DNA from 4 places in the Massilia sp. CFBP9026 genome. Region 4 is predicted to be linked to each of the others. Evidence: predicted binding sites of a transcription regulator. Region 4 holds the regulator's gene; each other region holds the start of a gene.

What was found. Region 4 encodes FNR, which switches genes on or off when oxygen is low (the NO sensors DNR and NnrR bind a similar motif). Its sites were predicted from a motif close to TTGATNNNNATCAA; they were not measured.
Positions count from the first base shown of each region.
Region 1: a site for FNR is predicted at 2,087-2,100, ahead of SOM28_RS15775 (universal stress protein). Genes of this name have one in related genera too.
Region 2: a site for FNR is predicted at 2,516-2,529, ahead of SOM28_RS11510 (gluzincin family metallopeptidase). Genes of this name have one in related genera too.
Region 3: a site for FNR is predicted at 4,377-4,390, ahead of oxc (oxalyl-CoA decarboxylase). Genes of this name have one in related genera too.

Region 1 covers NZ_JAXCWH010000006.1:75,425-81,319, reverse strand. Annotated here, with positions in the region: gene SOM28_RS15785 (chemotaxis protein CheA) at 1-917, opposite strand, end outside; gene SOM28_RS15780 (protein phosphatase CheZ) at 917-1,786, opposite strand; gene SOM28_RS15775 (universal stress protein) at 2,175-2,642, shown strand; gene SOM28_RS15770 (response regulator) at 2,733-3,377, shown strand; gene SOM28_RS15765 (Crp/Fnr family transcriptional regulator) at 3,799-4,593, shown strand; gene SOM28_RS15760 (hypothetical protein) at 4,747-5,502, opposite strand; gene pdeM (ligase-associated DNA damage response endonuclease PdeM) at 5,622-5,895, opposite strand, start outside.
Region 2 covers NZ_JAXCWH010000004.1:89,428-95,322, reverse strand. Annotated here, with positions in the region: gene fdxA (ferredoxin FdxA) at 70-393, opposite strand; gene SOM28_RS11515 (protealysin inhibitor emfourin) at 670-945, opposite strand; gene SOM28_RS11510 (gluzincin family metallopeptidase) at 942-2,453, opposite strand; gene SOM28_RS11505 (polyhydroxyalkanoic acid system family protein) at 2,635-2,919, shown strand; gene SOM28_RS11500 (acyl-CoA-binding protein) at 2,998-3,252, opposite strand; gene SOM28_RS11495 (FKBP-type peptidyl-prolyl cis-trans isomerase) at 3,429-3,785, opposite strand; gene SOM28_RS11490 (EI24 domain-containing protein) at 3,906-4,721, shown strand; gene SOM28_RS11485 (transglycosylase domain-containing protein) at 5,085-5,895, shown strand, end outside.
Region 3 covers NZ_JAXCWH010000011.1:129,704-135,598, forward strand. Annotated here, with positions in the region: gene SOM28_RS23115 (hypothetical protein) at 1-102, opposite strand, end outside; gene SOM28_RS23120 (LysR family transcriptional regulator) at 287-1,219, opposite strand; gene SOM28_RS23125 (HAD family hydrolase) at 1,348-1,665, shown strand; gene SOM28_RS23130 (fumarylacetoacetate hydrolase family protein) at 1,774-2,541, shown strand; gene SOM28_RS23135 (2-dehydropantoate 2-reductase) at 2,562-3,590, shown strand; gene SOM28_RS23140 (Crp/Fnr family transcriptional regulator) at 3,725-4,333, opposite strand; gene oxc (oxalyl-CoA decarboxylase) at 4,477-5,895, shown strand, end outside.
Region 4 covers NZ_JAXCWH010000001.1:385,128-391,022, forward strand. Annotated here, with positions in the region: gene SOM28_RS01615 (penicillin-binding protein 1A) at 1-1,258, opposite strand, end outside; gene SOM28_RS01620 (3'-5' exonuclease family protein) at 1,441-2,202, shown strand; gene SOM28_RS01625 (DMT family transporter) at 2,209-3,147, opposite strand; gene SOM28_RS01630 (helix-turn-helix transcriptional regulator) at 3,208-3,966, opposite strand; gene fnr (fumarate/nitrate reduction transcriptional regulator Fnr) at 3,973-4,734, opposite strand; gene SOM28_RS01640 (TorD/DmsD family molecular chaperone) at 4,966-5,652, shown strand; gene SOM28_RS01645 (formate dehydrogenase) at 5,639-5,857, shown strand; gene SOM28_RS01650 (formate dehydrogenase subunit alpha) at 5,876-5,895, shown strand, end outside.

The DNA of each region.
Region 1 (5,895 bases), on a different contig from region 4:
AGCGTGGCGCGCTGCAGTTCGGCCGAGTAGCGCGAAGCGCGCTCCAGGGTCTCGGTGAGCGTGGCGATCAGCACCGCGGCCTGGCCTTCGAACTTGAACTGCTGCAGGCGTTCCAGCAGCACCGCGGCCTGGTTGGCGGCCTGCACCGATTCGCCGGCCACTTCGAGCAGCGCGTCGAGCTTGACGGCGTCGATACGGATGCTTTCGTCCTTGGCCGGTGCGGCAGCGGCGGGCTTGTTGTCGTTGCGGCGCTCGACGCCGTCCCAGTTCTTTCCGCCAGCGGCAGGTGCAGCGGCAGCCGGCGCAGGCGCGGCAGCCGGTGCGGGCGCCGCAGCCACGGCCGCGACCGGCGCAGCGGCAACATCGGCGTTGGCGCCGATGGCGTTCGCCGCCGGCACCACGGCGTTGTACATGCCGGTCCAATCGAGGCCATCGGCATCGGCCGCAGCCGGGGCCGCAACCACGGCCGGTGCGGTCGTCACGACCGGGGCGGGAGCGGCCGGCGCGGCGGCGGCAGGCGCCGGCGCATTGTCCTTGCCTTCGATCGCGTCCATCAGGATGCGCTCGAGGTCGCCCGGCATCTGCGCCAGGCCTTCCGGCGGCGTGCCGTTGTTCAGGTCACCGAGCTGGTCGGCCACGAAGCCGGACGCCTGCAGCGCCGCCTCGATCGCGAGCGGCGTGACCGGCGCGGCGCCGGTGCGCAGCGCATCGAACAGGTTTTCCGTCAGGTGGCAGGCCGCCACCAGCGCGGGCAGGCCCATGAAACCGGCGCCGCCCTTGATCGTGTGGAACGACCGGAACACCGCATTGAGCGTTTCCTTGTTATCGGGGTCGCGTTCGAGGCGCAGCAGGTGCTCTTCTACGTTTACCGCCAGATCCATCGCCTCGACGACGAAATCCTTCAGCATATCGTCCATTAGAATCCCAGATCGGCAAGAAGATCGTCAACATTGTCCTGGTTCAGCGCCGCATCCGGCACCGATGGGCCCTGCATCAATTGCACGGGCGCAGGCTGCTCCTGTTCTTTCTTGGCCAGCTTTTCCTTGACGTCAGGCGGCGCGTTGTCGCGCAGCAGCTGGGCCAGCTCGCTCTCGACGGTCTGCGTGATCTTGACGACTTTCTTGATCAGCTGGCCGGTGATGTCCTGGAAGTCCTGGGCCATCATGATCTCGAGCAGGCGTGCGCGCTCGGCTTCGGTCGCTTCATTGACGCGCGCCGCGAACTGGCGCGAATCGCCAGCCAGGGCCTTGAATTCGTCCAGGCTCATCCTGCCTTCGAACAGGTCGGCCCAGCGGGTTTCCATGTCCTTGGCCTGCTTTTGCAGCTGGTCTTGCGCCGGCATGCCCTCGTCCAGGGTGTTGAGCACCTTGTTGGCGGCCTGCTCGGTCAGCGTGGCGACGTATTCGAGGCGGTCCTGGGCGTCGACGATCTGCGACGAGGCCTCGGTCAGCGCCTTGTCGTAGCCGAGCTCGCGCAGCGAGTCGTGCAGCAGGCGGACGATGCCGCCCAGGCGTTCGAACATGCCGCCCTCGTGGCCTTCCTCGGCGTGGGCGGCTGCGGGCGCCGCCGGCGCGACATTCGCCACGACAGCGGTGGCAGCCACCGCGGCGGCCGCCGGAGCGGCGGTGGCGGATACCTGGTCGAACAAGGACTCCAGGTCGTCCTCGTCGTTGCTGGCGGCGGCCGGGGCCGGCTCGGTCGCTGCGGAGGGGCCGGGCGGTGCGCTGGTGCGCTGCGCCGCCACTTCCTCGAATAGTGCGTCGAAATCGTCAGCGGCGTCGGTCATAATCCCTGCTTCTCCATAATGTATAAATGAGCAATCAGCTCTGCAATCCGGGGGTTCTGCTGCGTCCACCAGGCCATCTCGGCCGGTTAAGTTTCGGTGGAGTAATTGAAGCGAGTGTAGCAGCGTGGTTGCCGTAGGTAAATCTCAGAGAGGGCAATGCAACAAAATGGACAAGGAAACTTAATTCCGCGACAATTAAAACCGGGTGTTCCTGATGCTTTTCATAAGCTCGGTGTTGTATTTTGTAATCGCAGGTCAGTTTTGAAGGGGTAGTGTCGCATCGCGGCAGGTTGCGTTCATTTGATAGAACTCAACTGTTTGCGTCTCAGAAATCGCCATCCTGCACTGAGTCGTCTGAATGTGCGTGGCCACGGAGGAGGAACCAAGCATGTACCGCAAGATCCTGATCACCACCGACGGTTCGGCCGTGTCGCAGCATACCGCCTGCGCCGGCGTCAAATTCGCGCAGCAGATGGGCGCCGAGGTGCTGGCCCTGTTCGTCGCCCCCGAGTACCAGTATCCCGTGTACGTCGAAATCATCCCGCCCGCCTACCCCAGCGAAGAGGAATACATCGCCCAGATGCGGCGCATGGGCGAGGAATACATGGGCAAGATCACCCGCTCCTGCGCCGGCGCCAATCTCCAGTACCAGTGCATGACGGCGTTTTCCGATTCTGCGGCGCTCAAGATCGTCGACGTCGCCGAGCAGGAAGGCTGCGACCTGATCTTCATGGGCTCGCACGGCCGCAGCGGCTGGAACCAGCTGCTGCTGGGCAGCGTCACCAACAAGGTGTTGTCGCACACGGCCAAGCCGGTGCTGGTGCACCGCCTGATCGCCGAACCGGCGGCTTCCTGACCCCGCCACTCACGCGCTCATGTATTTACAGTTACAATTGATTTTTGCTGATCCAGGGTAGGAAACCGCTTCAGGTTCAAGGAATCGATAATGGTAAGAATCGTCATCGCCGATGACCACACAATCATGCGCGAGGGCCTCAAGCGCATCCTGGACGGCGCCGAGGAAGTCGACATCGTGGGCGAAGCCACCAATGGCTTCGAAGTCTTGTCGCTGGTACGCCAGGGCGGCTTCGACCTGCTGCTGCTCGACCTGTCCATGCCCGGCCGCAGCGGCGTCGACCTGATCCGGCAGGTGCGCAGCGAGGCGCCCAAGCTGGCCATCCTGATCCTCACCATGCACGAGGAAGAGCAGTACGCGGTGCGCGCGATCCGGGCCGGCGCCCAGGGCTATCTGACCAAGGAAAGCGCGGGCACGCAGCTGGTGGGGGCGATCCGCAAGGTGGCTTCGGGGCGTCCCTACATCAGCACCGAAGTGGCCGAACAACTGGCGCTGAACATCATGGCGCCAAGCGAACAATTGTTGCACAAGCAGCTGTCGGACCGCGAGTTCGAGGTGTTTTCGCATTTGGTCAGCGGCAAATCGATCACCGAGATCGCCAACGGCCTGCATCTGTCGGTGAAAACCGTCAGCACCCACAAGACCCGCATCATGCAGAAAATGGGCATGAGCTCGCTATCCGAGATGGTGCAGTATGCCGTTGCACACCGTCTGTTATCGCCGCTGAAGGCGTGATGTACTGATTTTCTTTGACCGCCGCGCGTGGTTTTCGTGCGGCGCACGCCCCATTTCCCTGGCTGGCGCCGCCAGCCCGTCACATCCCGCCTGTTTCCGTTCTGCCACCTTCCGCCATTCGGGCGGCGTTCTTGGTGGTAGGAGTTTTCCTACGACCGCACCATCTGTCCTACCTACATATTCAGGCAACGCTGATATTCGTGCCGGACTCGTGTTGGCATACTGAATTCAGCGTTTCGACTTGCTTGCGATCCAAGTCACGGCGTCAGCCATATAAAACCATGGCATGGCAGACGCGCTACCGCACGCTGCCGTGCCGCCGGGATCGCGTGAAACCTGAGTTCCCTTACCGGAGATGAGCATGCAGTCCCAGCCACCGTCAGATCAACGCAACGTTACCCAGCCTACCCTGCATTCCCCGATGGAAGCGGGACGGCAGCGCCAGGGCCGCCTCTGGTCCAACCTGAAAGAAGTGTGCGACCTGCTCCGTATTCCAGCCAGCGTGTCGGTGAGCTCCGAAGAATTGCTGTTCCAGCACGTGCAGTTCAAGACGGGCCAGCGCGTGCACACGATCGGCCAGGCCTTCGACACCCTGTACATCGTCAACTCGGGGTTCCTCAAGACGGTGCTGATCGACGAATTCGGCAACGAACAGGTGCTGAGCTTCCCCATGAAGGGCGATATGCTCGGCGTCGACGGCATCCACACCCGCCACTACGCCTCGGAGGCCGTGGCCCTGTCCGACTGCGACCTGATCCTGCTGCCGTTCAAGAAACTGACCGCACTGGGTCGCGTCCACAGCGAACTCGAGAACATGATGTATGGCGTGATGAGCCGCGAACTGGTGCGCGAGCAGACCATGATCGGCATGCTCGGCGCCCTGTCGGCCGAGGCGCGCGTGGCCCGCTTCCTGGTCTCGCTGGCCGACCGCTTTGCCGCGATGGGTTATTCCAGCAAGCTGTTCAACCTGCGCATGACGCGCCACGAGATCGGCAGCTACCTCGGCCTCACGCTCGAGACCGTCAGCCGTACCTTGTCGGCCTTCAACGAGATCGGCCTGATCACCGTCGACCAGCGCACCATCGGCATCAAGGATGCCGAAGCGCTCAAGACCCTGCGCCGCCTGCCGCCCTCGCGTTCGCGCACCAAGGGCGCCGCCAAGCAGAAGGCCGAACTCGACCAGCCTGGTGATGACCAGGTGCTGGCAACGGTTTGATCGTCAGCGTCACCATATTAGCTAGCCCAAAAACGTCGTTCCCGCGCAGGCGGGAACCTAAGTAAGCTGGCGTTATCGAAACGCTTACAAACTTAGGTGCCCGCCTGCGCGGGAACGACGTGCTATTGCTAGTGGCCGTTTTTGACTCCGTCACTATTCTTTGTCCAGCGACAACACCCCATCGTTCACACGCACCCGGTCGCCCTTGCGATATCCCGGATTGTTGTCATACTCGATCGCCTGGGTCGCTTCGGTCGTATCGAAGCGCACCGTCACCCGATACCGCTGCGCGGCCTGCACGTCGCTGGCCAGCGGCCGGGCGGCCCCGGTTGCCTCACGCACGATCTCGATCTTCTCTACGACCGCACAGCTGGTGCAATAACGGGCCACACGTGGACGCTCGGTCGTGCGCGGCGGTGGCGGCGGCGCGGCGCCCGGGGCCGCGCTGACGACACCGGCATCCTTCGACGCCAGTTGCCGCACCGACTCTTGCGACTGCGCCTGCGCTGCTGCGCCGCTCACCAGGCCGTCGCGCAGCACGGTGGTGGCGACCTGGCTGCCCAGCCGCATTTCGGCGGTCACCGGACTGCCTGGCTGGAAGCGGTCGTGGTTGCCGATCACATAGCTGCCGCTGTAACGGCCGGGGTCGGTTTCCTGCATCTGGACGCCACGGGTGGCGCCGTCGATGGTCACGTTCACCGTGGCGTTCCGGGTCCCATACACATGGAAGTGCAAGGCGGCGCCCTGCTCCAGGCGCGGCACTTTTTCGACGTGGAAGCCCTCGATGGCGGGCGTTACGGTGCGGCTCTGCGGCGCGGTCTGCGCCAGGGCCGTGCTGCTCGTCGCCAGCAGCATGCTGGCCGGCGCCAGGGCAGCCACCAGGGAACACATCAGGATGCGTTTTTTCATGGCAATCTCCCAATATCCTAGAATTTAGCGGGACGGCATGACACCGCCTTCGATCCAGGAAGACAGTACCCCGGCGAAAAAGCAAGGTCCGTACGCTTACGAACCAATGGCAGGCATGACTAGCAGACGGCGTGCACGGCGTCGCCCGACGTCACATAGATGTGGTCGCCCGGCCCCGGCTTGACCGCGTGGCCGCCGGTAAACGCGCCGAACGATGGCAGGATCAATCCCTGCTCGCCGACGACGAAGCACGGCAGGCGCAGCGCGTCGAAGCGCGTCGCCAACACATAGACCGGGTGCACGTGGCCGGCCAGGCCATAGCCGGCGGCGTCGACGCCGGGATGGTGGCAAAAGGCGAACGGCCCGATCGCATGCGGCTCGTCCACCAGCGCC
Region 2 (5,895 bases), on a different contig from region 4:
CGATGGCAGCCAGCACTGCCATGCAGAACGACCCCGGGCCGGCGCCGAACGGGCGGCGCAGCGGCGGTATTAGCGGGCCAGTTGGTCGAGTTTGTCCTTGACGTCTTTCCACTCTTCCGCGTCTGGCAGGGCCGGCTTCGTCTTGGTGATCGAAGGCCAGAAGCGCGCGAGATCGGCATTGAGCTTGATGAAGTGCTGTTGGTCGCCAGGCGTGTCTTCTTCGGCATAGATCGCATTCACCGGGCACTCGGCGACGCAGACGGCGCAGTCGATGCACTCGTCAGGATCGATGGCGAGGAAATTCGGGCCTTCCCGGAAACAATCTACCGGGCATACATCGACGCAGTCGGTGTAACGACAACGGATGCACGATTCGGTGACAACGTGGGTCATAACAGTCCTATCAATTGGTGGGATGTCGCGTCGCCGGGCGCAAGAACAATGGACATGAACAGGCCGGCCGGACAGAGCAAAGCACTGTATTTTAGGGCAATTCGGCTTTTCTCACAAATTCGCCTATATACACAATCTACATAAGCAAATGAAGCAAGAATCCGCACGAGCGTGCGGTTTTTGGGCTGTCAAGGCGCGATACACTGGCCGTTGACCGGGATTAAGAAGCTCCCCGGCAGGCGGGCGCCGCGACCGGCCGAGACCCGAAAACCCGGTTCAGCCGGCCTGCCGCAAATAGTCGAGCAAATGTTGCCACTGGCCGCCGCTGCCGTCCTCGCGCAGGAACACGGTGTGGCAGCGCGGCCCGTCCTCGACCGTGATTTCCCAGCGCGGCAGGTCGGCGCCGACCGCGCAGGCGGGCGCGGCGCCGAAGAAGTCGAGGCGGCGCAGCAGCGTCTCGAGGGCCGGCCCGTCGTCCAGACGAGCGGTATCCAGTTCGTAGGATTCGGCCAGTCCGGCAAAGCCGCCGCAGGCGCGGGCGCTGATCTTCATGCCAGCATCGACGGCTCGGCCGGCGCCCCGGCGGCCGGCGCTCCGGCGGCCGGCGGGGCGGACAGCCCCGGCCCGTGGCGGCCATGGTCGGCGCACCAGCGCGCCAGCAGGCGCGCCTCGCCGGCCAGCACGCGCTCGGCACAATCGTATTCGGCCAGCTGCATGGTGCCGCAACAGGAACGCCGGTCTTGCCGGGCGCCGGGCGCGTCGCCTACCCGCGCCGCCAGGGGCAGGCCGGGGACGAAGGCGGCCACCGCGTCGGGGCCGCCATGGCCGGCATCCACCACTTCGCGCCGGCTGAACTGGAAGCGGATGGCGTCGGCATAGGCGGCCGGCTTGCCGTCGCCCGTCACGGCCTGGAGCATGGCGTTGACCACGTCGGCATAGGTGGCGGCGGCGTCGGGCGCGGCGATCAGGGCGCGCAGCAGCACCCCGCTCAGGTAGTTGGCGACCCGGTGCAGGACGGCGGCGCAGTCTTCGCGCCCGGGATCGCGTTCATGGGCGAACAGGTCGGCCAGCACATCGTAGACGGCGCCGGTGAACACCTGCGAGATGGCGTGCACCTGGGTGCCGGCCTCGCTCAGCTTGAGGTCGTTGTCGGCATTGCGCAGGCCGGTGCTGTTGCCGAGCGCCAGCCCGAACTGCTCGGCGATGTCGGTCAGGAAGGATTTATCGTGCAGGTCGGCCTTGGTCTGGGCGATCACGGCTTCGCACTGGTCGAGCTGGGACAGGGCCAGGAAGATTGCGGTGAGGTCGCCGAAGGCTTCGTGCAGGCCGCCGGTCTGGGGCGGGGCGTCGGCCTGCAGCCAGAGCGGCTTGATGCCGTCGAGCACCGCGTGGGCGGTCTCGTGCGACACGATGTCGAACGAGCGGCAGGTGAAGACCCGCTCGGTGGCGCCGTTGGGAATGAAGTCGCCGAACTTGAGGCAGGCCTGGCTGCGGCTGTAGAAGGCGTTCATGACGTTCGGCAGGCCGTGCGGGAAGACCAGCAGCGGCCGCGTGTCGGTGCTGCTATTCCATTGCCAGGGCAGCGGCATCGTGTGGGCCTCGCCGGCGGCGGCCAGGGCGCGCCCGTACATGGTCAAGGTCTGGCGCACCACGACGAAGGTGTGGACGGCGTCGAACTGCGGGGTGTCGGGCTGGGTGACGAAGTCGCCGAAGGCGTTCGGCTCGACTGCGGCGATGCCCGGCTCGCCGGGGGCGATGCGGGCGTCGCGCGGGCCGGCCAGCACCACACCGGGCAGGAAGGCCTTGCGGGTGCCGATTTCGCTAACGGAAGGATCTTGCTTCCACATGAGGACGCGGGCGCCGAAGGCGTGCGGCGGCGGCTCGGCGGCCGGCGGCGCGGCGGGGTCGGGGACGTCGGGTTCTTCGAGCAGGCGCGCGGCGCGGTGCTGCTGGCGGTAGGGCGCGCTCGGGGTGGGGACGAAGCGCACCGGAGGCTGCGTGGCCTGCGGCGCCTCTGCGCTGGGTAACAGGCGGTTTGGCTGCTCGACGGGGGTTTCCATATCGACTCCTCGCGTAATGACGGGCTTGCGCCTTCATCCTCGCGCTCCCTGCCGGGCACGCTTTGATAATCGTCAATTGAGGCTGAGCCAACCCTGTCTGTTGTAGCGGGCTCTGGCATAGCCCGGCCGCAACTGGCATCATGGCGGATTGTTTGCAATCGATTCAGGAAGGATCAGTCAGATGGCGGAAATCAGCATCGTCCAGCAGCACAGCCTGAGCCCGGACGCGGCGCGTTCGGCAGCCGAGCAGGTAGCGCAGCGTATCGCGGCCGAATACGGGCTGGAATGCAGGTGGGACGGCGATGTGCTGCGCTTCGAGCGCAGCGGCGTGGAGGGCATGTTGACCCTGGAAGACCAGCGCGCCGCGATGCGCATCCGCCTGGGCTTCTTCATGGGCGCGTTCGCGCCGGCCATCGAGGCCAAGGTGGCGGAAAAGATGCGCAAGACCTTCACCGCCGCGGCGTAACGACCGCAACGCGGTCGCAAGGTAGGGTGGACCCGTGGACGGCGAAGCCGTCCACCCCACGATGTGATGCGAGGGCGATCAGCCCTTCAACTCTTCGATCAGGTCGACATACTGCTGCTGGGCTTCCTCTTGCGAGGTGCCTGCGAGGCCGGCCCAGGCGTCGTACTTGGCGCGCGCCACGAAATCGGTCATGCCCGGACGCTCGCCCGTCGCGTCGCCGGTCGAGCCCTGCTTGAACAGCGCGTAAATCTTCAGCAAGGTCATATTGTCGGGACGCTCCGACAGGTTTTTCGAATCGGCCTGGGCCTGGGTGAACTGTTCCTGCAAGCTCATGGAAACTCCTGTGATGGTTGATTGCGGTATTGTCGCTTGGACAACGCGGCAGGCATCTTAGCCCAGGAGACAGGCGGGCACGGGAAATCCGGCCGCATTTTAGAAGAGATGTTCAAATGCCGCCCCCAGGGCGGCCGAGCCATGCGCCATCGCAGGACGGCGCATGGCGATCGTGCTTAGACGGCCAGCAGGTCGACGTCGAAAATCAGGGTGGCGTTCGGCGGGATCACGCCGCCGGCGCCGCGTGCGCCGTAGCCCAGGCTGGCCGGGATGGTCAGGCGGCGCGAACCGCCGACCTTCATGCCCTGCACGCCTTCGTCCCAGCCGCGGATCACGTGGCCGGCGCCGAGCGCGAACTCGAACGGGTCGTTGCGGTCCTTGCTCGAATCGAACTTGGCGCCCAGGCTGCCGTCGTCGTTGCGCAGCCAGCCGGTGTAGTGCACGGTGACGTGCTGGCCGGCCTTGGCCTCGGCGCCTTCGCCGGTGACGAGCTCTTCGTATTGCAGGCCGGATTCGGTGGTGATGGTGGACATGGTCTTCCTTGTTGTTCAGATTGAACGACGATTGTAGTCGATGGGTCCATCCGGTGTCATCCCGTAGAATGACGGCATTGAACTGCCATCAGGAGACACCATGCCGCGAAAGAATGCCCCATGAACGGTGTACTGACCGCCTGCCGGCGCGCCCTGGGCGCGCAGTTCAGCGGCCGCATGCTGCTGCTGTCGCTGGCGCCCCTGCTGCTGGCGCTGGCCCTGTGGGGCGTGGCAATGTGGCTGGGCCTGCAGCCGCTGCTGGACTGGCTGCACGGCATGTTCGCCGACTACGGCGGCTTCGAGACCAGCGGCAGCATGCTCGAGATGGTCGGCCTGGGCATGCTCAAGGTGATGGTGGTGCCGCTGGTGGCGATCGTGCTGCTGCTGCCGCTCATGATCGGCTCGGCCTTGCTGTTCGTGGGCGTGGCGGCGATGCCGGCCATCGAAGCCCATGTTGGCAAGCGCCAGTTTCCCGGGCTCGCGAAAAAGGAGGGCGGTTCCTTCTTCGGCAGCGTGGCGATCAACCTGGGCAGCACCGCCGTGTTCGCCCTGCTGTGGCTGTTCACCCTGCCGTTGTACGCGGTGCCGCCGCTGGCCTGGCTGGTGCAGGCCAGCCTGTGGGCTTGGGTGACGTCGCGCGTGATGAGCTACGACGCGCTGGCCGCCCATGCCAGCGAGGCGGAGCGCCTGGACCTGATGCGCCGCCGCCGGCCGGCACTGCTCGCCATCGGCTTCACCTCCGGCCTGGCCGGCGCGCTGCCCGGCATCGTCTGGATGGGCGGCGCCGTGCTGTCGATCGTATTGTTCCCGATCCTGGCCCTGGTGTCGCTGTGGCTCTACGTCATGATTTTTCTGTTCGCCGGACTATGGTTCCAGTATTACTGCTTGCAGGCACTGGAAGAGCTGCGCGCGGAAGCGGTGACCCAGCCCGCGTGATCTGCCTTTCGACATGGATCAAACGCAGCTGTGCACCAAAAGCATTTCCAGCGCGTTAAATATTGGTGGCTAAAACTAGCGGCGATATTGCCTGAATTACACACGGTAATATCACTCAGCCAAGACCTCGTTGTTTTTTTGCGAAAATATTCCAAGCACAGCAAATTTGTTAAACGGCGCCTCGCGTGAGACGTATTGATGTGGTGGAATATTGCCTACGTACGGTGCGATCTGGAGTGGGATCGCACCATCAGCGTGCGAACTAACACACACCACGATCACTCGAACGGACCAGCAGCACCACAGATGGCGAGCAGGTTGGCGGGGATTGCTAGCGTTTTGATTCAGACCGGTTAAGCCATCATGGAAAGTATTCGCCGTCAAGGACGGTCAAGTAATGTGTCCGGCAAGCGTGCCGCCAACGAGCGCAGTGAGCCGACCTTTGAGCCGACCTTCGAGCCGACGTTTGGCGACGCGGTCGCGACATCGGCCGCGCCGGCCAGTGCCAGTGCCGCGGCGGCGGCCGTGGAGAGCACCCCTGCGCTCGCGGCCGGCGGCAACGACGTTCCCCTGTATGAAGCCTTCCCGCACCTGGCGGGCAATGGCGGCATCCCCGGCGGCCCGTCGGGCGAGCCCGGCGACGACGAGCCGGCCCCGCGCAAGCGGCGCTGGAAGCTGTGGCTGGTGCTCGGCCTGCTGCTATTGATCGCCTTGCTGGCGGCCTGGGCGGTGCTGGAGACGCGCACTTCGCGCTTGCAGGCGAAAATCTTCGCCGACATGGCCAGCGAGCTCACCTATCGCATGGAAAACGGTCCCAGCGATGCGATCCGTTTCCCGGCCGCCAGTCCGTATGACACCCGGCTCGGCTATGCCGGCCTGCCGGGCTACCTCGAGCGCCTGCGGACGCGCGACTATGCGATCGCGGCCCAGGCGCGCATCTCGCCGCAGATGGTCAAGATGGCCGACATGGGCCTGTACGCGACCTATCACGAAAAGACCAAGGTCGGCCTCGAGATCCTCGATTGCCGCTCGCAGCCGATCTTCACCTCGCGCTTCCCCGAGCGCTTCTACCACGAGTTCAACGCGGCGCCGCCGTTGCTGGTGCAGAGCCTGCTGTTCATCGAGAACCGCGAACTGCTCGACGCCAGCTATCCGCGCCGCAATCCGGCGGTCG
Region 3 (5,895 bases), on a different contig from region 4:
TTCGAGCTTCTCGCGCAGATTCAGCGTGAGGAAGGCGACGATGAGCGACAGCAGCGAGTGCGACGGGGCTGCGAAAGTGGTTTCGGCTGGTGCGTTGATCATGACTGGCTCCTGAAAGTTGGTTTGTGCGATGCAGTAAATATAGGGACTACTGACCTGCGCTTCCAATTTCGAGTGCTGATACCAGTTATGCTGTATGTGAATGTTGCGCTATAAAAACCGGCACTTTTGCGAGATCTCTGCCGTGGCCCGCGTATTTACCAGGTGTGGCTGGGTCGCCACAGGATCAGGGGCCCGGTGAGGGAATCAGCGCCGCGATCCGCGCCTTGCCTTCGTCCAGCAGGAACTGGCGGAACGCCCGCGCCACCGGAGGGAGACGTTTCTCTCTCCGGTGCACGACATACCAATTGAGCATCAAGGGAAATCCGTCGACCTCCAGCACCACCAGGCTGCCCACGGCGACTTCGCGGCCGATCGTGTGAAACGACAGGAAGCCCAGTCCCATGCCGGCGATCACCGCCTGCTTGATCGTCTCGGTGCTTTTGATCTCCATCGCGACGGTCAGTTCGGCCAGGTGGGAGCCGAACGCATCCTGCATCGAGAACCAGGTATCGGAGCCCGGTTCGCGGATCACGAACGGGTGACGGATCAGTTCGCTCATCGGAATGCGCCCATGCCTGGCCGCAGCCAGCGGATGGTCGGGCGCAGCCACGATCACATAGGGATGGGGAGCAAAGGCATCGTTTTGCGTGTCGAGTTCGGCAGGTGGCCGCACCATCACGGCCAGGTCAGTGCGATTGGCCGCCAGCTTGTCCAGCAGCTCCTCGCGATTGTGCACCGTCAGGTTCAGCTGCACGCCCGGATGCTGGCGCGCGAAGGCGACCATCAGCTGCGGAAAGAAATAGTCGCCGGCACTGATCACCGCCACGTTCAGCTTGCCGCCAGCGATTCCCTTCAGTTGCGCCATCGCATCTTCCGCTTCATCGAACTGCTGGATGATGGCGCGGCAGAAGTGCAGCAACTCGTCGCCCGCCTGGGTGAGATAGATCTTCTTTCCCAGCTGTTCGAACAAGGGCATGCCGACGTGGCCTTCGAGCGTGCGGACCTGGGTCGATACGGCCGGCTGGGTCAGGTGCAGTTCCTCGGCGGCGCGCGAAAAGCTGAGGCGGCGCGCGACCGTCTCGAAGACTTTCAGTTGACGCAATGTCGCGTTCTTCATCGGTTCTCCCACCCATGTATACGCAGTCGTTAATGATTATCCCTAAAAACTTTCACTATTGCTCATCATTTTGTTGGACTACGATGGTTTTGAGACAGCTCGACCGCAACCACCACCTGGAGAGTGCCATGACGACGACTTGCTGCAACAACGTTGATGCCGAGTGCAACGCCTATAACGCGGCGTTCCATGAATTGGGATTGAGCTGGGTCTGGGATACCGGCCTCTATGCGAACGCGGTCGCCGGCGCCGACGACCGTACCGGCTTGCGCAACTACCTGGCGCGGCACCAGTCTCACCTGTTGAGCGCGCATGACGCCGATTTCCTGGTCGAGGCGATCCTGGCCGCCAAGGAACGCTGCCAGGCTCAGCTGAGCGCCGCCGGCTGCAATCCAGCGGCCTTCATCGACTGGTCCGCGCTCCAGCAGCGGCAAATCGGGGCGTAAATCCCACGGCTGGGCTGAGATTTTCGAATCTTAACCGTGGTCAAGGATATGCAGAATTGCTTCTTCCACAATCTGACTATCCCTGACCCGACGTACGAGAGAGCTCCCATGATCCGACACTGGATTCGTTTTCAACACCTCGACACCATACGTTTTGGCACGCTCGAGGGCGACAAGATCCGGATCTTCAAGGGCGATATGTTCGACAGCCCGCGACGGACCGACATGGCGGTGAACCTGAACGAGGTCGAGGTGCTCACGCCGAGCGTTCCGGGCAAGGTCCTGGCGATGTGGAACAACTTTCACGCGCTCGGCCAGAAGCTGGGCCTGGCGCCGCCAGCCGAGCCGCTCTATCTGATGAAGCCATCGACCTCCTACCTGGCGCCGGGCGGCACGATCCGCAAGCCGCTGTGCGAGGGCAAGGTGGCGTTCGAGGGCGAGCTGGCGATCGTGATCGGCCGCCGCTGCACTGCCGTCCCGGTCGAGGAGGCGCAAGACTACGTGTTCGGCTACACCTGTGCCAACGACGTCACCGTAGGCGAGATTATCGGGCGCGATCCGACCTTTCCCCAGTGGGTGCGCGCCAAGGGCTTCGATACCTTCTGCCCGTTCGGCCCCGTGATTGCCACCGGGCTCAACCCGGCAATGCTGGTCGTGCGCACGACCCTGAACGGCGAGGTGCGCCAGGATTATCCGATCAACGACATGGTGTTTTCGGTGGCCGAGCTGGTCAGCCGAATCTCCCAGGACATGACACTGGAGCCGGGCGACCTCCTGCTGTGCGGGACGTCGGTCGGCGTCGGCTCGATGCGTCCGGGCAGCACGATCGAGGTAGAGATCGACGGCATCGGAAAGCTCATCAATCGGTTCGAGTAAACGACGACAAGGGGTGGGTCATGAAGATCGCAGTAATTGGAGCGGGGGCAATTGGCGGCCTCGTTGGCGCCAGGTTGGCGCTGGCGGGCGAGGAGGTGACATTCATCGTGCGGGGCGCCAATCTGGCGGCGATTCGCACGAACGGCATCAAGCTCATCGAGATGGACGGGGAGGAGAGGGTCGCCTCGCAAGTGCGCGCGACGGACGACTATGATGCGGCCGGCGAGCAGGACCTGGTGATCCTGGCGCTCAAGGCGCACCAGGTCGATGGCGTATCGGCCCAGATCGGCAAGCTGTTCGGTCCGCGCACCGTGGTGGTGACGATGCAGAACGGCATACCGTTCTGGTATTTCCACCGCCACGGCGGCGAGTTCGACGGGCGCACCGTGCACAGCGTCGATGCCGGCGGCGAACTGGCGCGCCGGATTCCACCGGAGCGGGTGCTGGGTTGCGTGGTCTATCCGGCCGCCGAACTGGTGGCGCCGGGCGTCATCCGGCACATCGAAGGCGTGCGCTTCCCGCTGGGGGAACTGGACGGCACCACGAGCGAGCGGGTGGAGGCGGTATCGGCCTGCTTCCAGAACGCCGGCTTCAAGTCGCCGGTGCTGGACAATATCCGCGCCGAGATCTGGCTCAAGCTATGGGGCAACGTCAGCTTCAACCCGATCAGCGCGCTGGCGCATTCGACCCTGGTCGACATCTGCCAATACCCGCTGACACGCGAGCTGGCGGCGGAGATGATGCGCGAGGCGGAAGCGGTGGCGACCAAATTGGGCATCACCTTCCGCGTGACCCTGGACCGGCGCATCGAGGGCGCGGCGCAGATCGGCAAGCACAAGACCTCGATGCTGCAAGACGTGGAAGCGGGCCGGGGGCCGGAAATCGATGCCCTGGTCGGATCGGTGATCGAACTGGCGCGCATGACCGGCACGCCGACGCCGCATATCGATTCGGCGTATGCGCTGGTGAAGCTCTTGGAGCAGACCATGACCGAGGAGGGTGGTGGGGTCAAGTTGCAGAGGGCGGGTACGCCGGTACCGACAGTTTAGCCGCAGTATGCACGTCGCCCCCGCGAAGGCGGGGGCCTAAGTTTGCACGCGTTTCGGTAACGCTGAACTTAGGCCCCCGCCTTCGCGGGGGCGACGGTTTTGCGCCAACACACGCATCAACTTCGCCAACACTTTCAGATCTTCCCCCGATTTTTCAACCGGCTCAAGGTCTCCGGCGACAGGTTCAAATACGCCGCCAGTTCCTTCTTGGGCAGGCGTTCGAACAGGTCGGGATGCTTGCGCATGAAGCGATGAACCCGGCCCGGCGCATCGAGCAGATGCAGCGTGATGGTGTGCGCCATGATCGCGCTCATCAAATTCATGACCTCGTACTCAAAGGCCTGCTTCACGGTGCTGTGACTGCGCATGTAGTCGACCCATTGCGGCAGCGGCATGCGCGCCACCCGCACCTTGGTAACGCAAGCGATGGAAAATGGCGTCGGCATCTTGAGGCACCAGGCGGCGTAGCTGGTTTCGATATCCCGTTCCGCCGAGAAGCGCAGAATCATCTCCTTGGCCTCCTGGTTGGAGACCTGGCGCTTGAGAATGCCGTCCAGGATGAAGTACTGCGACATCTCCTGCACGCCCTGGTTCATGAGCAGGTCGCCCTTCTGGTGGTTCTCGATCGTCAGATACGGTTCGAGCGCCGCCATTTCACTGTCGCGCAATTCCTTGAGTACCACATTCTGCTTTAACTGCAGACGAATGATGTTCCGTTCCGAGTGATTTGCAATAGTCGTCATGAACGCGGCCGTTTAGCGAGATTCTTGCATCATGCGGCCAAAATTGACCATGGTCAATGAGACAAATCAGGCGTGCTGGCTATGATGGTTTGCGGGCGATACACACCGCGTTCTGCCCGGATCGACAATAACTGGAGACAGCAATGACTAACCACGTATCGGTAGACGTGACCGACGGCTTCCACCTGGTAATCGATGCCCTGAAACACAACGACATCGATACGATCTTCGGCCTGGTCGGCATTCCGATTACCGACCTGGCGCGCCTGGCGCAGGCCGAAGGGATGCGTTTCATCGGCTTCCGTCATGAACAGAACGCCGGCAATGCCGCGGCAATCGCCGGGTACATGACCCAGAAGCCGGGTATCTGCCTGACGGTCTCGGCGCCGGGCTTCCTCAACGGCCTGACGGCGCTGGCCAACGCCACCACCAACTGCTTCCCGATGATCCTGATCTCGGGCTCGAGCGAACGCGAAATCGTCGACCTGCAACAGGGCGACTATGAAGAAATGGACCAGCTGAACGCGGCCAAGCCCTACGCCAAGGCGTCCTACCGCATCAACAAGGCCGAGGACATCGGCGTTGGCGTCGCGCGGGCGATTCGCGCCGCCGTCTCGGGCCGCCCGGGCGGCGTCTATCTCGACCTGCCGGCCCAGCTGCTGGCGCAGACGATCGAGGCCGGCCATGCCAAGCGTTCCCTGATCAAGGTGGTCGATCCGGTGCCGCGCCAGCTGCCGGCCCCGGACTCGGTGCAGCGCGCGCTGGCGCTGCTCAAGGGCGCGAAGAAGCCGCTGATCCTGCTTGGCAAGGGCGCCGCCTACGCGCAGGCCGACGACGACATCCGCGCGCTGGTCGAGCGCACCGGCATTCCCTACCTGCCGATGTCGATGGCCAAGGGCCTGCTGCCGGATACGCATGCCCAGTCGGCGTCGGCAGCCCGCTCCTACGTGCTGGCCGAGGCCGACGTGGTGGTGCTGATCGGCGCGCGCCTCAACTGGCTGCTGGCCCACGGCAAGGGCAAGACCTGGGGCAAGCCCAAGCAGTTCGTCCAGATCGACATCTCGCCGACCGAGATCGACAGCAACGTGGCGATCGCCGCGCCACTGATCGGCGACATCGGCTCCTGCGTGGCGGCCCTGCTCGACGGGCTGGACGGCGCCGGCATCGCCAAGCCGGACGCGGAGTGGCTGGGCCCGATCGCCGAGCGCAAGGAGCAGAACACGGCCAAGATGGCGGCGCTGCTCAACCGCGATGTGGCGCCGATGAACTTCCACACCGCCCTGCGCGCCATCCGCGACGTGCTCAAGCAGCATCCGGACATCAACCTGGTCAACGAAGGCGCCAACACGCTCGATTACGCGCGCAGCATCGTCGATCAGTACCAGCCGCGCAAGCGTTTCGACTCCGGTACCTGGGGCATCATGGGCATCGGCATGGGCTACGCGATCGGCGCGGCCGTCGTCAGCGGCAAGCCGGTGGTCGCGATCGAGGGCGACAGCGCCTTCGGTTTCAGCGGCATGGAGCTCGAGACCATCTGCCGCTACGAGCTGCCGGTGACGACC
Region 4 (5,895 bases):
GGGCGATCGCCAGGGCGCCATCGGCGGCCTTCGCAAGCCGGATGACGGCGCCGGGCGCCAGTTTCGCCGCGGGCTTGGCCTTGCTTGAGAGGGCGCCGGCGGCGAAGGCCAGGCCCGGGCCGGTGATCTCGACGGCGTCGCCGTTGGCGAGCAGGGCGCGCACCCGCTTTGGCGATGCAGCGACGACCACCGCCGGGATCAAGCCGTCCACGGAGGGGCGTTGCTGCAGGGCGGCGGCGATCGCGTCCGTTTTTTCGTCGGCGCCGGCCGGCAGCGCGATGCGCGCTTCCGGGCCGCGGTAGCCGTGGCGGCGGTCGTAGGCGAGCACGTTGCGGCGCACCGATTCATAGGCCGCGTCCTGCTCGGCGGCCACGATGGTGGTGGTGACCGTAATGCCGCGTTCGTAGGCCGCCTGGCCGAAGCGGGCGTGGACCGCCTGGCGCGCGATCTCGGCGACCCAGGCCGCGCGCGGGTTCAGGGTAGCGCCGTAGCTGCGCACCTGCAGCCGTTCGTCCAGGGCGCGGCGGTACTGGAGTTCGGTGATCATCGCCAGTTCGCGCATGCGCCTGAGCACGACCTGCTGGCGCTTGCGGGCCGCCTGGGGATTGGACACCGGGTTGCTGCTGGAAGGGTTTTGCGGCAGGCCGGCCAGCATCGCGATCTCGGCCAGGCTCAGGTCTGGCAGCGGTTTGCCGAAATAGGTGCGCGCCGCGCTGGCGAAGCCGTAGGCGCGCTGGCCGAGATAGATCTGGTTCAGGTAGACCTCTAGGATCTGGTCCTTCGAGAGCGCCTTTTCGATCTTGTAGGCGAGGGCGACTTCGGTCAGCTTGCGCGGCAGGGTCTTGTCGCGCGACAGGAAGAAGTTGCGCGCGACCTGCATCGTGATGGTGGACGCGCCCTGGCTGCCGAAGTCGCCGATATTGGCCTTGGCCGCGCCGAGCGCACGAATCCAGTCGACCCCGCCGTGCTCGTAGAAGCGGGTGTCCTCGATCGCCAGCACGGCCGATTTGAGCAGCGCCGGCACCTTGGCCACCGGGACGAATTCGCGGCGCTCGGCGCCGAATTCGCCGATCAGGACCTTGTCGGCGGTGTACACGCGCAGCGGGATCTTCGGACGGTAGTCGGTGACGGCCTTGATGTCGGGGACGTCCGGCAGGAGGGAGGCGCTGGCGTCGCCCGGGACGGCGGCGGCCAGCAGCAGAATGGCAGCGGCGGACAGGCGTGCGATGCGGGGAGACGGGCGGTAGCGTGAGAACATGGCGGCGGGTACGAAAGGAAAGTGCGTCGATCATACTGTCCGTCCCGCAGCCTGGCTTGCGATGAACGGCAGGTAGCGCCGCCTGCTCCTGCGGGGTGCAGCAGGCGCTACCTCCGGAGCAGGCGTCTGTGCGTTTCGAAGCGCAAGTAGAATCCTCGCTCCAACCACTCTTCGAATCGAACATGCTGCGCTTTTACCCTGAGACGACGAAGGTCATTTTTTTTGACCTGGAGTATTACGTGCCTGAAGCAGATCGGGTGCGCACCAGTCACGGCGGACTGAGTTTTTCGCCATTCCTGCCTGGGCATAAAATCATTGGCGGTGTCTTGCAGACTTATTTTCCGATGCAGGATCGGCTGGAAGCGCCGCGACGGTTCTGGGAGTGGGAACTCGGATCGGAAGACGCAGTATTGAGAGGACTGTACGAATACCTGGAGGCGCAGTGGCGTTCGATCAGCAAACAATCTGGAGGGCTGATGCTTGCAGGGATTGGCATCTCGCACAGCGATATACCGGTGCTGCTGGCGCGTATGGTTCATGCTAGGGTTGCGCCGCCGGAAAATGTACATGATCTTCTTTGCGGATGTCGACAGATTGACTTGAGTGTTGCGACATACACCCAATTCTCGTTCAATCAGAGCTACTTCGCCTATCCGAAAACCAAAGCGGCACTCTATCAAAAATATATTCCTGGCCGAACAATGGAGTCCGGCACGCGTGTCTGGGATGCTTACGACGTCAAGAATTATCAAGCGATCGAATCGAGGTGCCAGCAAGAAGTCGACGACATGGTGACGATCTACAAGGCCATGATCGATCTGAGCAAGCATACAGGTAGTGGCTTGAAGCGCCTCAAGCGTTTGGAAAAAATCATCGACCAGCATCCCGAGCTGCTGCCAAGGAGGGGGACGAATGAATCGGATCCTGCGCAACTAGTCGCTTAAGCGCCCTCAATGCGCGCCGCGGTGCGCCGACGCACACGAAATGACTCCCGCCACCAGCAACCCCAGCGCGGCCGTCTCGAACCCACTCGGCCAGCGCGCTTCCCACAAAAAGCCATACAGGGCCGCGAAGATTGTCTCGAACACGATCATCTGCCCCATCAGGCTCAGGGGCAGCGCGCGGCTGGCGTGGTTCCACAGGGCGTTGCCGACCACCGAGCACAGGATGGCCACCGCGCTGACCAGCGCGCCGAACTGCAGCCAGGCCGGTAGGGTGTGCTCACCCGGCGCCAGCACGAAGGCCGGTACCGCCAGCGCCAAGGCCATGACGCCCGTGACCACGCCCACCAGCAGGTTCCATTCATGCGACGAAATCCCCTCGATGCGCGCCAGCCAGCGGATGTTATGTACCGCGAAGATGGTCCACGACACCAGTGCGCCGAAGGCGCAGGCCAGGCCGGCCAGCGATCCAGGCCCGGACGCCGACAGCGACTCCCAGCCGATGCAGGCCAGGCCGGCGCCGCTCAGCAGCAGTGAAGGCAGCAGCCGGCGCAGCGGCACCGCATTGCCGTCGCGCGAGCCCACCAGGGTGACCGCGATCGGCAGCAGCCCGATCACGATCGAGGCCATTGCCACGCCGCCCAGTTGCACGGCGTTGGCCAGGAACAGGTAATAGATGATGTTGCCGGTGAGGCTGAGCGAGATCAGGCCGCGCCACGCCGGCCAGCCGAGGTGGCGGCGCAGCCGTCCCCATGCCGGGTAGATGAGGATAGTGGCAATCAAGCCATAGGCCAGGTAGCGTCCGGCCGAGAGCTGGATCGGCAGGAATCCGGGCGCCAGTTCCGGGGCCAGGAAGACCAGGCCCCAGAGTGCGCCGGCGGCGATGCCGGCGCCGATGCCGAGCAGGGTGGAGCGGGACAGTCCGCCCGCGCCAGTAGCGGTGTACATGATGAATCTCCTTTGAAAGGAGATTCTCGGACCTGATCGTGCATCCAGTCTTGGCCGGGACTACTGCGGCTTTGGTGGATTCTCTTGACCTGCACGCCGATAGGCAGCGGGCGTGGTACCGAATACGCGGCGCATGGCCCGCGTCAGGCTGGCCTGGTCCGAGAAGCCGCAGGCGAGGGCGATGTCGGCCACGCTGCGCGCGCTGTGGGTCAACAGACCGCGCGCGCAATCAAGGCGGCAGCCCAGCAGCCAGGCATGCGGCGTGCTGTCCAGCTCTTCGCGAAACAGTGCGTGCAGGCGGCTGACGCTCAGGTTGGCGGCATTCGCCATTGATTCGGTGCTCCAGGCCAGGCCGGGCGCGGCCTCGATCCGTGCCAGCAGGGCCGCCAGGCGCGAGGTGGCGCGCGGCGCGTCCAGGCTCAGGGTGTCGAGCAGCAGCGGCACCCAGCCCTGCACTAGCGAACGGGCCGGCGCGCGGTGTGGACCAGTTTCACGGGCCATCAGTCCCATGAACTCGACCAGCTTGCGCGCCGCAGGGGCCAGCGTGACGAAAGGCCGCTCCAGCAGGCGCTGCCAGGGACCGTCGTCGAAGGCGGCGCCATCGACGTCGACGATCAGGGAATCATTCGCGCCCGGACTCGATTGCGCATGCCAGGCGCCGGGCGCCACCAGCGCGCCATGCAGGGGATCGAGCCGGCCGCGCCGCTCTTCGATGTCGAGCACGACTTCGCCGTGCACCGGCAGCACCAGCTGGGCGAAGTCGTGGCGGTCGCCCCAGTGCACGCGGTCGTAGCTACGCAGGTGCAGGTCGGGCGCCATGATGTTTCAGGCCATCGGGCTGCACACGTCGGTGCCGGCCGCCAGCGCCTTCAGCTTGACCGGATCGAGCAGCGTCACTTCGCGCTTGTCGACCTCGAGCCAGCCCTGCTTTTTAAAGCGCGACAGCAGGCGGCTGATGCTTTCGATCGTCAGGCCCAGGTAGTTGCCGATGTCTTCGCGCGACATGCGCAGCTGGAAGCGGTTGGCCGCATAGCCGCGGGTGGCGTAGCGCGCCGACAGGTTCACAAGGAACACGGCGAAGCGCTGCTCGGCGCGCATATTGCCGAGCAAGAGCATGACGTTCTGCTCGCGCGTGATTTCCTGGCTCATGATGCGGTGGAAGTGGCGCAGCAGCGTCGGCACTTCGCCGAACAGGTCTTCCAGGCGCGCGAACGGGATCTCGCACACCTCGGAATCTTCCAGCGCCACCGCGTCGCAATGGTGGGTGCCGCTGATCGCGTCCATGCCCAGCAGCTCGCCGGCCATCTGGAAACCCGTAATCTGCGCTTCGCCGGCCGCGTTCACCTGGTAGGTCTTGAAGTGGCCGAAGCGCACCGCGTACAGGTTGCGGAACGATTCGCCCACGCTGTACAGGCGCTCGTCGCGTTCCAGGCGGCGACGGCGGCCGATGATCTTGTCCAGGCGGTCGATCTCGGCGTCTTCGAGGCCCATCGGCAGGCACAGCTGGTGCATGCTGCACTGCGCGCAGGACTTGAGGGCGTGGATATTGAGAGGCGGCTCGGCTTGCCGGGACAGGGTCTGGCTCATGAGGGATGGTCGCTTGGTTCGGGTACACCGGAATTATAGACGTGTTGAAGCGTTTATCTCGACAAACAAATGCCATTTATTGCATTTGAGAAACAAATTCGTTGTGTTCCGGTCGTTTGGCGCCCGTGCTCACCCATGCTGGGTTCATTTAGCCGTATAGGCAACTGTGCGCACTCAATATCAATCGAGGCCTACACTGCCATATAAATTGAACAACTGGAGTGTTCCCCAGTGTCATCAACAACCGAGACCGTGCCCGATCGCAGCGCCTTTGCCACCGCAATCGTTCGACCGGACCTGCCGCCGGGCGGCGAAGACCAGGCCAGGGCGGATCTGTATGCCTTGCTCTCCCGGCTACTGCTGGCCGCGCCCGACGCGGCGCTGCTCGATGCGCTCGCGTCCAGCGATCCCATCCTGGCCGAGGGCGGCGACCCGGCGCTCGAACGCGCCTGGGACCAACTGACCGTCGCATCCGGCGTGATGGACCCCCGACTCGTCCACGATGAATTCAGCGCGCTGTTCGTCAGCGTCGGCACGCCGCCGGTCGATCCGTATGGCTCGCGCTACCTGGCCGGCTACATGAACGACACGCCGCTCGCGCATCTGCGCGAAGACCTGGCCCAGCTTGGCCTGGCGCGCATACAGGGGCGGGGCGAGTTCGAAGACCACCTCGGCGCGCTGTGCGAGACCATGCGCGTGCTGGTGGCCGGCACGCCCGGCATCCGGCGTCAGCCGCTCGACGTGCAGCGCCGCTTCTTCGAGGCCCACATCGGCTCCTGGTGCATGCGCGCGTTGGACGACATCGCCAATGCCGATGGCGCCAATTATTACTGCCTGGTCGCGCGCTTCGCCCAGGCATTCCTGGCAATCGAGGCCGAAAGCTTCGGCGTAGGAGAGGAAACCGATGAGCAAGCATGATCCACAAGCCCATGACCAGCCCGACCCGGCCCGCCGCGGCTTCCTGAAAGCCGCCCCCCTGGGCGCACTGGTGGTGGCCGCTGCCGCCGCCCCGGCGACCGCGGCACCGCAGGCCGCCCCGGCCGCGCCCGACCCCAAGGTCAAGCGCGGCTACCACGAGACGGATCACATCCGCCGCTATTACGCCACCGCCGCCTACTGGTAGGCAAGCAGAGGAATCGATATGTCACTGGTCAAGTCCAC